Regions from separate parts of the Xylanivirga thermophila genome, predicted to be linked through region 1. Evidence: a T-box and tRNA genes for the amino acid it is inferred to sense, from the RefSeq annotation. Region 1 holds a T-box; the other holds one or more tRNA genes.
What was found. The T-box of region 1 lies ahead of serS (serine--tRNA ligase). A T-box ahead of a tRNA ligase gene usually reads a tRNA of that ligase, here a tRNA-Ser.
Positions count from the first base shown of each region.

Region 2: it encodes a tRNA-Ser, which carries the amino acid that the T-box ahead of serS (serine--tRNA ligase) is inferred to sense. The anticodon was not compared.

Region 1 is NZ_RXHQ01000026.1:29,171-33,502, forward strand. Features, by position in the region: gene EJN67_RS10750 (amino acid ABC transporter substrate-binding protein) at 1-708, shown strand, start outside; gene EJN67_RS10755 (amino acid ABC transporter permease) at 729-1,370, shown strand; gene EJN67_RS10760 (amino acid ABC transporter ATP-binding protein) at 1,381-2,127, shown strand; partial or broken gene EJN67_RS14410 (HTH domain-containing protein) at 2,362-2,499, shown strand; gene EJN67_RS14275 (3H domain-containing protein) at 2,548-2,853, shown strand; T-box leader at 2,898-3,109, shown strand; gene serS (serine--tRNA ligase) at 3,165-4,332, shown strand, end outside.
Region 2 is NZ_RXHQ01000005.1:57,878-66,898, forward strand. Features, by position in the region: gene EJN67_RS04260 (MFS transporter) at 1-1,344, shown strand, start outside; gene EJN67_RS04265 (radical SAM protein) at 1,499-2,875, shown strand; gene EJN67_RS04270 (TetR/AcrR family transcriptional regulator) at 2,961-3,554, shown strand; tRNA gene EJN67_RS04275 (tRNA-Arg) at 3,678-3,754, shown strand; gene tadA (tRNA adenosine(34) deaminase TadA) at 3,802-4,260, shown strand; tRNA gene EJN67_RS04285 (tRNA-Ser) at 4,310-4,400, shown strand; gene EJN67_RS04290 (DUF3298 and DUF4163 domain-containing protein) at 4,436-5,170, opposite strand; gene EJN67_RS04295 (hypothetical protein) at 5,356-5,682, shown strand; gene EJN67_RS04300 (cation diffusion facilitator family transporter) at 5,735-6,910, opposite strand; gene nagZ (beta-N-acetylhexosaminidase) at 7,170-8,429, shown strand; gene EJN67_RS04310 (prephenate dehydratase) at 8,561-9,021, opposite strand, start outside.

The DNA of each region.
Region 1 (4,332 bases):
GAAGAATTAAAGGAAAAGGGTTTTATAGTAATGGGTATGGATGATACCTTTGCACCTATGGGTTTTAGGGATAGCCAAGGTAATTTAGTCGGTTTTGATGTGGATTTGGCAAATGAGGTATTCAAACGAATCGGTTTGGAAGTAAAATTTCAACCTATAGATTGGTCCATGAAGGAAACAGAATTAAATTCAGGTAATATCGATGTAATTTGGAACGGCTATTCTATCACAGAAGAAAGAAAAGAAAAGGTTTCCTTTACCCAAGCCTATCTGGAGAACAAACAAATAATAATTACATTGGCTGAATCCGATATAGAAAGCAAGGCAGATTTAAAAGATAAGAGGGTAGCAGTTCAAAACGGCTCAAGTACTTTAGAAGCAATAAATAAGGAGCCTTCGATAGTAAAGGGTTTTAAAGGAGGAGAACCGGTTTTATTTGATACAAATAATGAAGCTTTCATGGACTTGGAAGCCAAACGGGCAGATGCCGTTGTGGCAGATGAAGTTCTTGCAAAATACTATATCAAACAAAAGGATCCTAAAGACTATAAAATTCTCGAAGAGGATTTTGGGGAAGAGGAATATGGGATAGGTCTTAGAAAAGGCGATAAGAAATTATTAGAAGCGATTAACAATGCCTTGGATGATTTGAAAGAGGATGGAACTTATAATAAAATTTGCAAAAAATGGTTTGGAGAAAATGATTAAGGTAAGAGGATGATGATATGATCAGCTATATATATACTTTATTGCCGTCTATGATTGATGGACTTATGGGAACCCTGGGCATATTTATTATAACCCTTGTACTATCTATTCCACTGGGAGTGCTTGTTGCCATAGGGAGATTATCAAAAATAAAAATTGTATCTACAATAACTAAATTTTATATATGGGTAATGCGTGGTACACCATTAATGCTTCAGATAGTGTTTGTGTTTTTTGGGTTGCCTATAGTAGGTGTAACCTTTGATAGATTTACTGCTGTGATTATAGCTTTTGTATTGAACTATGGTGCATATTTTGGTGAAATATTCAGAGGTGGTATAGAATCCATTGATAGAGGACAATATGAGGCAGCTAAGGTTTTAGGATTGACTCCGTATAAGACATTTAAAAGGATAATACTTCCTCAGATGTTCAAGATAGTGTTACCTTCCATTGCAAATGAAGTAATCACCCTTGTGAAAGATACTTCATTGGTATATGTAGTAGGGATCGGAGAGTTATTGAGGGCTGGGAAAATTGCTTCGAATCGGGATGTTTCATTAGTTCCATTGGCCTTGGTGGCGGTTATCTATCTGATGTTAACCGCTATATTTACTAAAGCTTTTAATAATATGGAGAAAAAATATTCTTATTATGAATAGGAGGAGCGAAATGCTTTTAGAAATAAATAATCTGAACAAAAGCTTTGGAAAGAAAAAGATACTAAAAGATATAAGCTTTAGAATGGATTCAGGTGAAGTCTTGGCGGTTATAGGGCCATCGGGAGCTGGAAAAACAACGCTCCTCAGATGTATAAATAATCTAGAAAAATGTGATAGCGGTGATATAAAAATTGACGGATCCTATTTATGTAAGGATCTTGGTGGCAAAAGTATATATGCTAGTGTTGATGGAATAAAGACTATACGAAAAAAAATAGGCCTAGTTTTTCAAAACTATAACCTATTTCCCCATATGTCGGTAATGGAAAACATAACAGAGGCTCCTATAAATGTCTTTGGAGTTTCCAAAGAAGAAGCGAGGGATAAGGCTTTAGAACTACTAGAGACCATGGGGCTTGAAGAAAAGGCTGATTCTTATCCATTTGAGCTTTCTGGAGGTCAAAAACAAAGGATAGCTATTGCAAGGGCTTGTGCATTAAATCCTAATATCATGTGTTTAGATGAACCTACTTCTGCTTTAGATCCGGAATTAAGGGAGGAAATAGCAGGTATAATAGAGAAATTAGCAGATAATAGTATGGGTATTTTGATCATAACCCATGATATGACTTTTGCAAAGAGAGTTGCTAATAGGATAATATTTATGGAAGATGGACAGATTCAGCAGGAAGGCACCAAAGAAGCGTTCTTCAGTAATTTCGAAGATGATAGGATAAAAAAGTTTGTGGCTTTATAATTTGAGGGTGATTTTATCTTTTTTACACATATGTTTATTTGGAGTTAAGAATGGCAGATGTAATAATAGTTTCAATAATCATCAGCTATTGGCGATTGGAAATGATAAAATCCTCTTGAATCTTATTGCAAACCATAATTTGCTACAGTATAATATGATTAGAGCATTATTAAACATATGATTGTAATCTGGAGAGGAGAATAAAAAATAGACTCAGAAAGCAGAAGAGAGGCTATCTTAAAGACTATACAAAATAATAATAAACCTATAACAGGTTCTGCCCTTTCCAAGGTATTTGGCGTTAGTCGCCAGGTTATAGTACAGGATATAGCCATATTAAGGGCGGCAGGATATGTTATAATTGCTACTCCGCAAGGGTATATATTACCCCAAAAATTTAATGATAGGCATACTAGGGTCTTGGCTCTTAAGCATAAACCTTGCCAAATACAGGATGAGCTATCTACTATTGTGGATTTAGGCGGGAGTGTAAAGGATGTAGTCATTGAACATCCAGTATATGGAGAGTTTAGAGCTGATCTTATGATAAATTCACCTAGCGATCTTAGAGCCTTTATGGCAAAGATGCAAAAAGAACAAGCAGAACCTTTGTCATCGCTGACAGAAGGTATACATCTCCACACCATAGAGGCAGATAGCGATGATGTTTTGGATAGGATAGAACAGGCGTTGAAAGTAAAAGGATATTTGGTAGAGAATCTCTGATTATAGTTGAATATATTAAAAAATAGTGTATAATATATTAAAAGAAAAAAGTGATGAAGGGAAGTTAAGGTAGTTTGAGTTCTCTAAGAGAGCCGATGGCAGGTGCAAATCGGTAGAACCACTATCGATATTCCGTCCTGGAGCTGTAGGCTGAAAGTAATATTAGGCCGTACCGGATGCCGGGCCGTTATCGCCGGTTGAAGCTGGGGTTTTAACCCAACAAGGGTGGCAACGCGGGTGTATTCTCGTCCCTATAATAGAGGGATGGGATTTTTTTAATTTTGGTAAAAATTTCGGTTAGGAGGGTTATTATGCTGGATATAAAATTTATTCGTTCCAATCATGAAGCGGTAGAGAAGATGCTATCAGACCGTAAAGGGACAGTAGATCTAAAAGAATTCTTAGAATTAGATGGGCAGAGACGTAAATATATAGGGGAGAGCGAACAGCTAAAAAACAAAAGAAATACGGTAAGTCAGGAGATAGCAAAACTCAAAAGGGAGAAAAAAGATGCGACCTCTATTATGAAAGAAATGAAGGAAGTTTCAAAGACCATAAAGGAATATGATGAAAAGTTAAAGGATATAGAAGAAAAATTGGAGGCTATTGTACTTACCATTCCTAATATGCCCCATGAATCTGTACCTGTTGGTAACTCAGACGAGGATAATAAAGAGGTAAGACGTTGGGGAGATCCAAGGGAGTTTGATTTTGAATCTAAAGCCCATTGGGATATAGGGGAAGATCTTGGAATATTAGATTTCGCCACTGGTGCAAAGGTTACGGGTGCTAGGTTTACCTTTTATAAGGGGTTAGGTGCTAGGCTTGAGCGAGCATTAGTAAACTTTATGTTGGATCTTCATATTACACAGCATGGCTACACAGAAGTGTTCCCACCATTTATAGTGCATAGGCGCAGTATGCAGGGTACAGGACAATTACCCAAATTTGAGGAAGATGCATTTAAGATAGCAGGGACTGACTATTTTCTTATACCTACTGCAGAGGTACCAGTTACAAATATGTATAGGGAACAGGTAATAGATGGATCAAAACTTCCAATAAAACATGTTGCCTATAGTGCATGTTTTAGAGCAGAGGCTGGTTCGGCAGGCAGGGATACTAGAGGTCTTATAAGACAGCATCAATTTAACAAGGTAGAGATGGTTAAATTCGTAGAGCCTGAAAATTCATATGAAGAGCTTGAAAAGCTTACAAAGGATGCAGAAGATGTATTAAAGCTTTTGGGCCTTCCGTATAGAGTCGTTACATTGTGTACTGGCGATTTGGGATTTTCTTCAGCTAAGACCTACGACTTGGAAGTATGGATGCCCAGTTATGGTAGATATGTAGAGATATCCTCATGCAGTAACTTTGAGGATTTTCAAGCAAGGAGGGCAAATATAAAATATAGACCTTCTGATAAGGGAAAAGCTGTATATTTGCATACATTGAATGGTTCTGGTGTAGCCATAGGGC
Region 2 (9,021 bases), on a different contig from region 1:
ACGATAATATTATATTTAGGGAATGGGGGGATTTTTACGATTAAAAGACCTGTTTTATTTAGTTCATGCAGTGGTCCATATAGAAAAAGTCAAATATACTTTATATTAGATGGTATTTTGATAAACGCTGCTATAATTTTGACAACGGGTGTATTCATGTCAGGCTATATGATACATCTAGGTGCGTCTGATTTTTTAATAGGTATTATCAATAATGCACCGTCTTGGGCTCTTATTATATCGGTATTTTCTTCAGTTATCTATGAAAGAATGGAATATAGGAAAAATCTTCTCATTACTTTAGATGTAATGTCTAGAATCTTTATTTGCTCTATTGTATTTTTACCGCTTATTTTTAAAAATACAAAAATAGCAGTCATGCTTGCTGCTAGCATGGTAATTATAGGGAATATACTTTGGGGTATATATAGTACCGGGGTAACTGTGTGGATGTTTAGTTTGGTGCCTGCTAAAAAAAGGGCCAACTATATATATGCTCGTATGTTCTATTTGCGAATATCATTTACCATAACTACAATTTTGATGGGAACTTTGCTTGATAGATTTAATAAAAACTATGTAGGTTTTTTGACGGTTTTTATGGTGAGCTTGATTCTATCATTAATAGATGCCATATTATTATCCAGGACAGAGGAACCTCCGAATAGAGTAAATAAGGAGCATACTATAAAGTTTTCTCAATTTTTGTCACCATTAAAGGATGCTGAGTATAGTAAATTTTTGTTGTTTGTATTTTTATTTTTTTTAAGTCTCACAATATCCAGTTCTTTTACATCCCTATACCATATAAGATATCTTAAGCTTAGCTATAGTTTTATATCCTTTGTAAATGTACTAAACTATATAGCTATGATTGCATGCACCAAGTTTTGGGGAAGAGTGGAAGAAAAAAAAGGAATACAATTTGTATTAGGCATTACGGGTATTATTGTTTTATTTGAATTTTTTATATATAATTTTCTAACTACAAAAACTTATTTTTTATTGTTTCTATCATCTGTTATTGCGGGTATTGGCAATAGTGGATTTAATATATCAATAGTAACCTATAGATATGATTTAATTCCAGAATCTAACAAAACGCTATATGAAGGTTGGTATGGCGCAGCGCATGGTATAAGTACCATATTAGGTCCTATAATAGGTAATAAAATAATGAATAGCCTTCCTAGGATACAAAATGCAGTCTACGAGTACAGCAATTTCCAATTATTGTATCTAATATCCTTTATAATGGGCATAACAGTATTTGTATTTATGTTTTATATTCCTAAAAAGATAAATTATACATGGAATTACACCAAAAATTATAAAAAAGATTGACAAGGCTATACCATATGCTATAATAATATTGACATCATTGTCGACATAGATTTTTGTTTTAATCTTATTTCGACGCTGGTGTCAGAATAAGTGCATAATTTTTTTATTTTTACTACATAATACATATTACCTAAATTTTTGAGGGGGTTTCATAATGAAAACAGGAAAACAGTTTTTTGGCAATATGGCCATTAATGAGGGTCTTAAATATATGGAAAAAGACCCAATGAAGAATTTTCCCAAATTAGTAGATTGGGCAGGAAAGTTAGTTATACAGGAAAACCATAAACGTTCAGTAGAGGCATTTAGAGAAATCGCTGCAGATCCGGAGAATAACTGGAACAAGCTGACTCAGAGGATATTCACAGAGATTGATCCTAATGTAAGAAAGAAGTTCCTGGTTAACTATATTGTTAACTCTGGTATTATTGGTTTACCTTATGCAGCAAAGATGAAAGAAAAATATGATTGCAATGTGCCATGGGCTATTTTGATGGATCCTACTACTGCATGTAACTTAAAGTGTACAGGTTGCTGGGCTGCTGAATATGATAAAGGTGCATCAATGGACAATGATACCCTTGACAGCATAATAACACAGGGCAAAGATCTAGGTATATATATGTATATATTCTCAGGCGGTGAGCCCTTAGTACGTAAAAAGGATCTTATAAAATTGGCCGAGAAACATGACGATTGTATGTTCTTGGCATTTACCAATGCTACTTTGGTAGATGAAGAATTTGCAAAAGAATTAGCAAGGGTAGGTAACTTCTTGCTTGCCATAAGTGTAGAAGGCTTTGAGAAAGAAAATGACTTAAGACGTGGAGACGGCTGCTATCAAAAAGTTATGAAGGCTATGGATATTCTAAAGGAACATGGCTGTGGATTTGGATTTTCAGCTTGCTATCACAGCAAGAACATAGACTCAGTTGGTTCTGAAGAATACGTAGATTTTATGATTGAAAAGGGCTGTCTGTTTGGATGGTACTTTACCTATATGCCACTTGGTAAAGATGCTGTTCCTGAGTTACTTGCAAGACCAGAGCAGAGAGAATTTATGTATCATCAAATACGTAAAATGAGGAAGACAAAACCCATATTCTTAATGGATTTCTGGAATGATGGTGAGTATGTAAATGGATGTATTGCAGGCGGGCGTAACTACTTGCATATAAATTCAAATGGTGATGTTGAACCTTGTGCATTTATCCATTATTCAAATGTCAATATCAAAGAGGGAACTTTAATTGAGGCTTTACAGTCTCCTCTATTCCAACAGTATAAGGAGAGACAGCCATTTAACCAAAACCATTTGAGACCTTGTCCATTGCTTGACAATCCAAATGAGCTAAAGGAAATGGTAATAAAGTCAGGTGCTAAGTCTACCCAGTTCCTAGATGAAGAGGATGTAGTTGATTTAACCGATAAATGCCAGGATATATCAAAAGAATGGGCAGAGACAGCTGATAGATTATGGGAAGAAAGCCAAAAAGCAAAGGCTGAAAAGGAAGCACAGACTGCTAGATAAGTAAGTTTTATATGGGTGTAAGGCGTTGCTTTGCACCCATTATATATGTTATATAATATATTTTTTATTAATGGGGGGGTGCCTATTGCCTAAGATTGTAGATTATGATTTAATGAGGGAGCAAATAATAGATCAGGCTATGGTAGTGTTTGGCCAAAAAGGTTACCATTATACTAGTCTGTCAGATGTTGCATCTCAATGCGGCATGGCTAGAACGAGCTTATATCAATATTTTAAAAACAAGGATGAGATATTTGCTGAAGTAGTCAAAAAGGTTTTAGACGATATAGAAGATGAATGCAGACCTATCCTCAATCAATCGGATTTGACGGCAGTGGATAAGATAAAGACCATATTTGGGCATTTTGTCACCCAATATCAAGATGAAAAATATAAAATACGTATACTTCTGGATATTAGGGTGATCATGAAGATGAAGAAGCAAAATCGCCTAAATGGAATAGCTGATAGAATAGAAAGCTTCAGACAGCTATTTTTGCCACTTTTGAATGAGGGAATGCAAAAAAAGGAGATAAAGGATGTGGATGCAGAGAGCATGTCTTCTACATTGTATAATCTTCTTGAATCATTATGGTCAAAGGTTTCATTCTATAAAGACTCGAATTTTCAGCTATATTTAAGGAGTCTGCATATTTTAATTGATGGATTAAAAGCTTAAGATGAAAACAATCACCGTTGTTAGAGAGTTAACTCTCTAACAACGGTATTATAATAAAAAATACATTTGACAAATCTGTAATTTTAGCTTATAATAAAAAAGCTGTCTAAAGTATTTATCTGTGCACCCGTAGCTCAGTAGGATAGAGCACTGGTTTCCTAAACCAGGTGTCAGGGGTTCGAATCCCTTCGGGTGCACCATTTTATGCTTAAATTTAAATTATTTTAATTGAGGTTGTGAGAATATAGTGCTACATGAAGATTTCATGAGGCAGGCTATCTATGAAGCTCAGAAGGCTTATTCACGAGATGAGGTACCAATAGGTGCTGTGGTAGTAAAGGATGGACTGGTAATAGGTAGAGGCTATAATCTGCGAGAGAGTCATCAGGATCCTACTTTACACGCTGAAATAATTGCCATACGTGAGGCTTCTAAGAATCTTAAAAGCTGGCGACTTACTGGATGTTCTTTGTATGTTACCATTGAGCCATGTGCTATGTGTGCTGGTGCTATGATACAATCAAGGTTAGAAAATTTAATCTTTGGAGCATGGGATCCAAAAGGTGGCTGTGTTGGTAGCTTATATGATCTAGTAACGGATAATAGATTTAATCATAGGGTAGAAGTAATACAAGGTATACTTGAAGACGAATGCAGAGAGCTTATGCAAAATTTTTTTAGACAAAAGCGTTTAAGAAGAGGCTGAATTTGTTTGTTGCTAAAAAAATTGTCATATACTATAATGAGTACTATATGGAGAGTTGTCCGAGTGGTTGAAGGTGCGAAACTCGAAATTTCGTGTCGGTGATGAGCCGACCCAGGGTTCGAATCCCTGACTCTCCGCCAAATTTACAGTGAATGGAGAAAGCTTTTTAAAGACATTATACTGCCAGGTATTCTGGCAGTATAATGTCTTTCAGGAGTCTTAAGGGGATCTTAAATTCTGGTATTCCGGATGAATAGGGAGCAATATCATATAGTTCAAAATATATTATGATGCTATCATCTTTAAAATAAAAGGCTTGATCATAGTGTATACCTGTAAAACCATCTTCTCCAGTAAAAAAGCTTGTGTCCTTGCATTGAGAGATTTGCTTTTCTATTTCGTTATTTATTATTTCCTTATAGCCAATTCCATCTATAAATATACTCTTTAGTGTTATCTCTTCTCCCGTATTTAAATCAAAGTTATAGGCTGCTTTTTTGGAAACACCGTGATTTCCACCCGTATATTCATAGAATAATATTGTAATACTTATTATATTATCACTTTGAAAAGGTACTTCATAAGAAGTTACTGCTTCATAATGAATATTACTGTATATATCTTTATTTGCCTTATCCTCTATTTCTTTTTTAAAGTGCAATATATCCTTCCTTATTTTTCTGTTTAAGTTTTGTTCAATTTTTTTATTTTTTAATCCTCGTACTACGGGTATTTTTATATCTAATTCTAGATTATTGGTTTCATAGTCTATGGATTTTTCAAATATCGATGCATCGCTATTTATAATTTCGGAAGTATTGGTATAAATATGATGTATATTGTTTGCATTATATACCAATCCTGTGGATAATAAAAGTCCAACTAAAAACATAATTATATTTTTTGGCATAATACACATCTCCCTATATAATATATTTTTAGTATGCTATTTTTAGCTGTTCATATACTGTTTATATATGAGAAAAGTGGATTTTAAATAAGATTTGTTGTTTATATACATTATACTAAAAATAATATATACTAAACGTATGAATTTATTATCTAACTATTAACAATTAGTGGGGGAGGCTTTAGATGGATAAAATTGGGAAAATGTTACCTTATCTATTAATTTGCGCAATGGCTTTTTATATGTTGCCTCTGCTAGGTAAGGATACAGGGAGCTTTATGCTAATATTATTAATAGCTATACCTATTATCTGTTTTATAGTATCATTGTTTTATGGCATAAAAAATGGTTTAAATTTGATTTTTGTACTGATTGTAGGAGTTATCTTTATACCAACTATTTTTATATATTATAATAGTAGTGCTTGGATTTATACAATAGAATATGCTATTGTAGCATTGGCTGGTAATATGATTGGCGGATTTATTGTGAAACGGTCAAAAGAGAGTTAATATAAAAACAGGAGTAATTTAATCACTCCTGTTTTTATATTAGTCACATATTCTAAAATTCTTTATCTATTGTTATAATACAATTGTAGTGGGGATTGACCTTTTTTACAGCTTGACAAATATCAGTTTTAAGTTGTTCTTCCATGGCGGGAGTATTCAATTTATATGCATCTACAACAATATCAAAGATAAGATTCTTTTTGTCTCCCTTGCCAACTATTCTAAAATCATGTATGGAATTTATTAATTCATTATCTTTAATTATTTTTTCAATTTCATTTTTTGTTTCTATAATCTCTTTTGTTTCTATAGAAACGGGATCCATATGAATAACTAAATGTAATCCTAGATTTTCGCTGAGCTCCCTTTCAGCCTTATCTATTATTTCATGAATTTCAACCACATCTATATTTGCAGGGAATTCTGCATGGATAGAAGCCATGGTCCTTCCAGGACCATAATTATGAACAATTAAATCATGTACACCAGTTATATATTCATATGATAGTACACCTTCCTTAATGGATTTTATGAGTTCTTCATCTGGTGCCTCCCCAATTAATGGACTTATGGTTTCTTTTACTAGATTAAATCCTGCGTATATGATAAAAATGGCTACAAAGCCCCCGATATATCCATCAATAGGGAAATCTGTAAATGTTGATACAAATAGTGATATAGCCACTACTGAAGTAGTAAATACATCGCCTAGTGCATCGATAGCAGTAGCTTTAAGCGCAGAAGAAGAAATTATATTTCCTAATTTCTTATTGAATAGGCTGAGCCATATTTTTAAGAATATAGAAACTAGCAATAGTACAAAGGGGAGCCATTCAAAAGCCACAGGTTTAGGATTTTTAATGCGCTCGAAAGAAGTTTTTATAAATTGAAATCCTACTAGCATAACCATGAATGCAACTATTAAGGCGGAAAGATATTCTATTCTACCATGTCCATAGGGGTGCTCTTTGTCTGGCGGTCTATTTGAAAGCTTGAAGCCAACAATTGTAATAATGGAAGAGGCAGCATCGGATAGATTGTTAAATGCATCTGCCAAAACAGCTATTGAGGAAACTATGATTCCTACAGCTAATTTAACAATAAATAAAATTAAATTGATTATTATTCCAACCAGACCGGCCATATATCCTACTTTTCCCCTTGTTTCCCTATCGCTAAAATCACTATTATTCTTTGTAGACAATTTCAATATATAATCTACAAGCATACATCTAACCTCCAATATCTATATAAAAAATATATTTATCAGCATTGCCTTAAGTTTTTTTAAAGTAATGTACCACAATTATATCATGTTTTACTAATTTTTATATAGCTAAATAACTTATGGGATATAAAAATATATTGAAACGCTATAGTGCAGAAATTATGTTTATTGACAAAGCAGTATTATACATATAGCATATAAATATATAAAAATTTACAGATTATAATTACATGCAGATATATGCATTGGAGGATATAAAATGAATAAGAAGATTTCAATTTTATTATTGCTTGTTTTAATACTCTTCAATATGGTAGGTTGTATTAAAAAACAAGTAGAGGGTGAAATACAATTACAGATACCAAATGAAGAAAAACAGGAAAGTGATATGGTAGAACCAAATGTAGAGGAACGATATAAAGATAATATAAAGGAAAAAGTTGATGAAATGACCCTTGATGAGAAAATTGGTCAAATGGTTTTAGTAGGATTTGAAGGATATACAGTAAATGATGCTACTAGGCGTTTGATAGAGGACTATCATGTAGGAGGTTTTATTTTATTTGAACGGAATATAAGGGATGTAGAGCAATTGGTAGATTTATTAAATGAATTAAAAAATATCAATACTGTAAATAAGATGCCTCTATTTATATCAACCGATGAAGAGGGGGGAAGGGTAAGCAGAATGCCTAAAGAATTTAAAAAGCTCCCGCCTAACAAAACCATAGGCGATATAAATAATGGGGATTTTTCGTTTGAAATAGGCAGCATAATAGGGGAGGAACTTAAGGGATTAGGTTTAAATATGGATTTTGCGCCGGTTTTAGATATAAACAGCAATCCTAATAATCCTGTAATTGGTTCTAGGTCGTTTGGTGACAATATAGAAATAGTGACTAAATTGGGTATAAGGACCATGGAAGGGATAGCATCTGAAGGTATAATACCGGTCATAAAACATTTTCCAGGACATGGAGATACTTCAGTAGATTCCCATTTGGATCTGCCTTGTATAAATAATGATTTGGAGCGATTACAAGATCTTGAGTTTGTGCCATTTAAAGAGGCGATAGATAATGGGGCAGATGTTGTAATGGTAGCCCATATTCTATTTTCACAACTTGATGGGGAAAATCCTGCCTCTTTATCTAAAACTATAATTACAGATATCCTAAGAGATCATATGGAATTTGACGGTGTTGTTATTACTGATGATATGACTATGGGGGCTATAGTGGATAATTATGGTATGGGAGAAGCAGCTGTAAAATCCATAGTGGCAGGTACTGACATAGTATTGATTTGTCATCAGTATGAAAACCAGATATCTGCAATTAATGCTATAAAAACTGCTGTTAAAGATGGTACTATTTCTGAAGAGAGGATAGATGAAAGCGTATATAGAATATTATCTCTAAAGGATCAGTACAAACTTGATGATGGGCCTGTACAATCAATAGATGTGAAAAAAATCAACGAAAGGATAGATAATACGTTGAATAAATATATAAAATAATGCAAAAGATATGTTCATAAAATGTTTACAAACTATTCATAGGCTAGTCTAAGAATGTTGTTATTATAAACATTAGAGATAATATTTATATGAAATCTCCTCCATAATATATAGAAAAAAATGAAACCGCTCTACTTCGCTGGCGGTTTCATTTTATTTTGGCAGGTTTTATCTTCATCATAAATACCAAGTAGTCTAAAATTTGTACAATGATTTTTTATGTATTCTAAAACTTGCTGCGTTTTTTCAATAGGCATATCCGTTTTAAGATCCATATAGAACATATATGTAAATGGATAATCTACGATTGGTCTTGTACATAGCTTTATTATTCTGATATTATACCTATCTAGTATATTCATAATGTTATAGAGGGCGTTACTATCATTTGAAGGAGTTAAGATTATACTTATTTTGTCGTAATTATCTATTGGGTTAAGATCACTACTCAATACTAAAAATCTAGTAAAATTTAAAGAGTTATCATGTATATCTCTTTTTAATATTTTTAAATTATATAGTTTTGCTGCTTCCATACTACCGATGGCTGATAGTGAAGGATTATTTTGCTCCATTATAAATTTTGCACTTT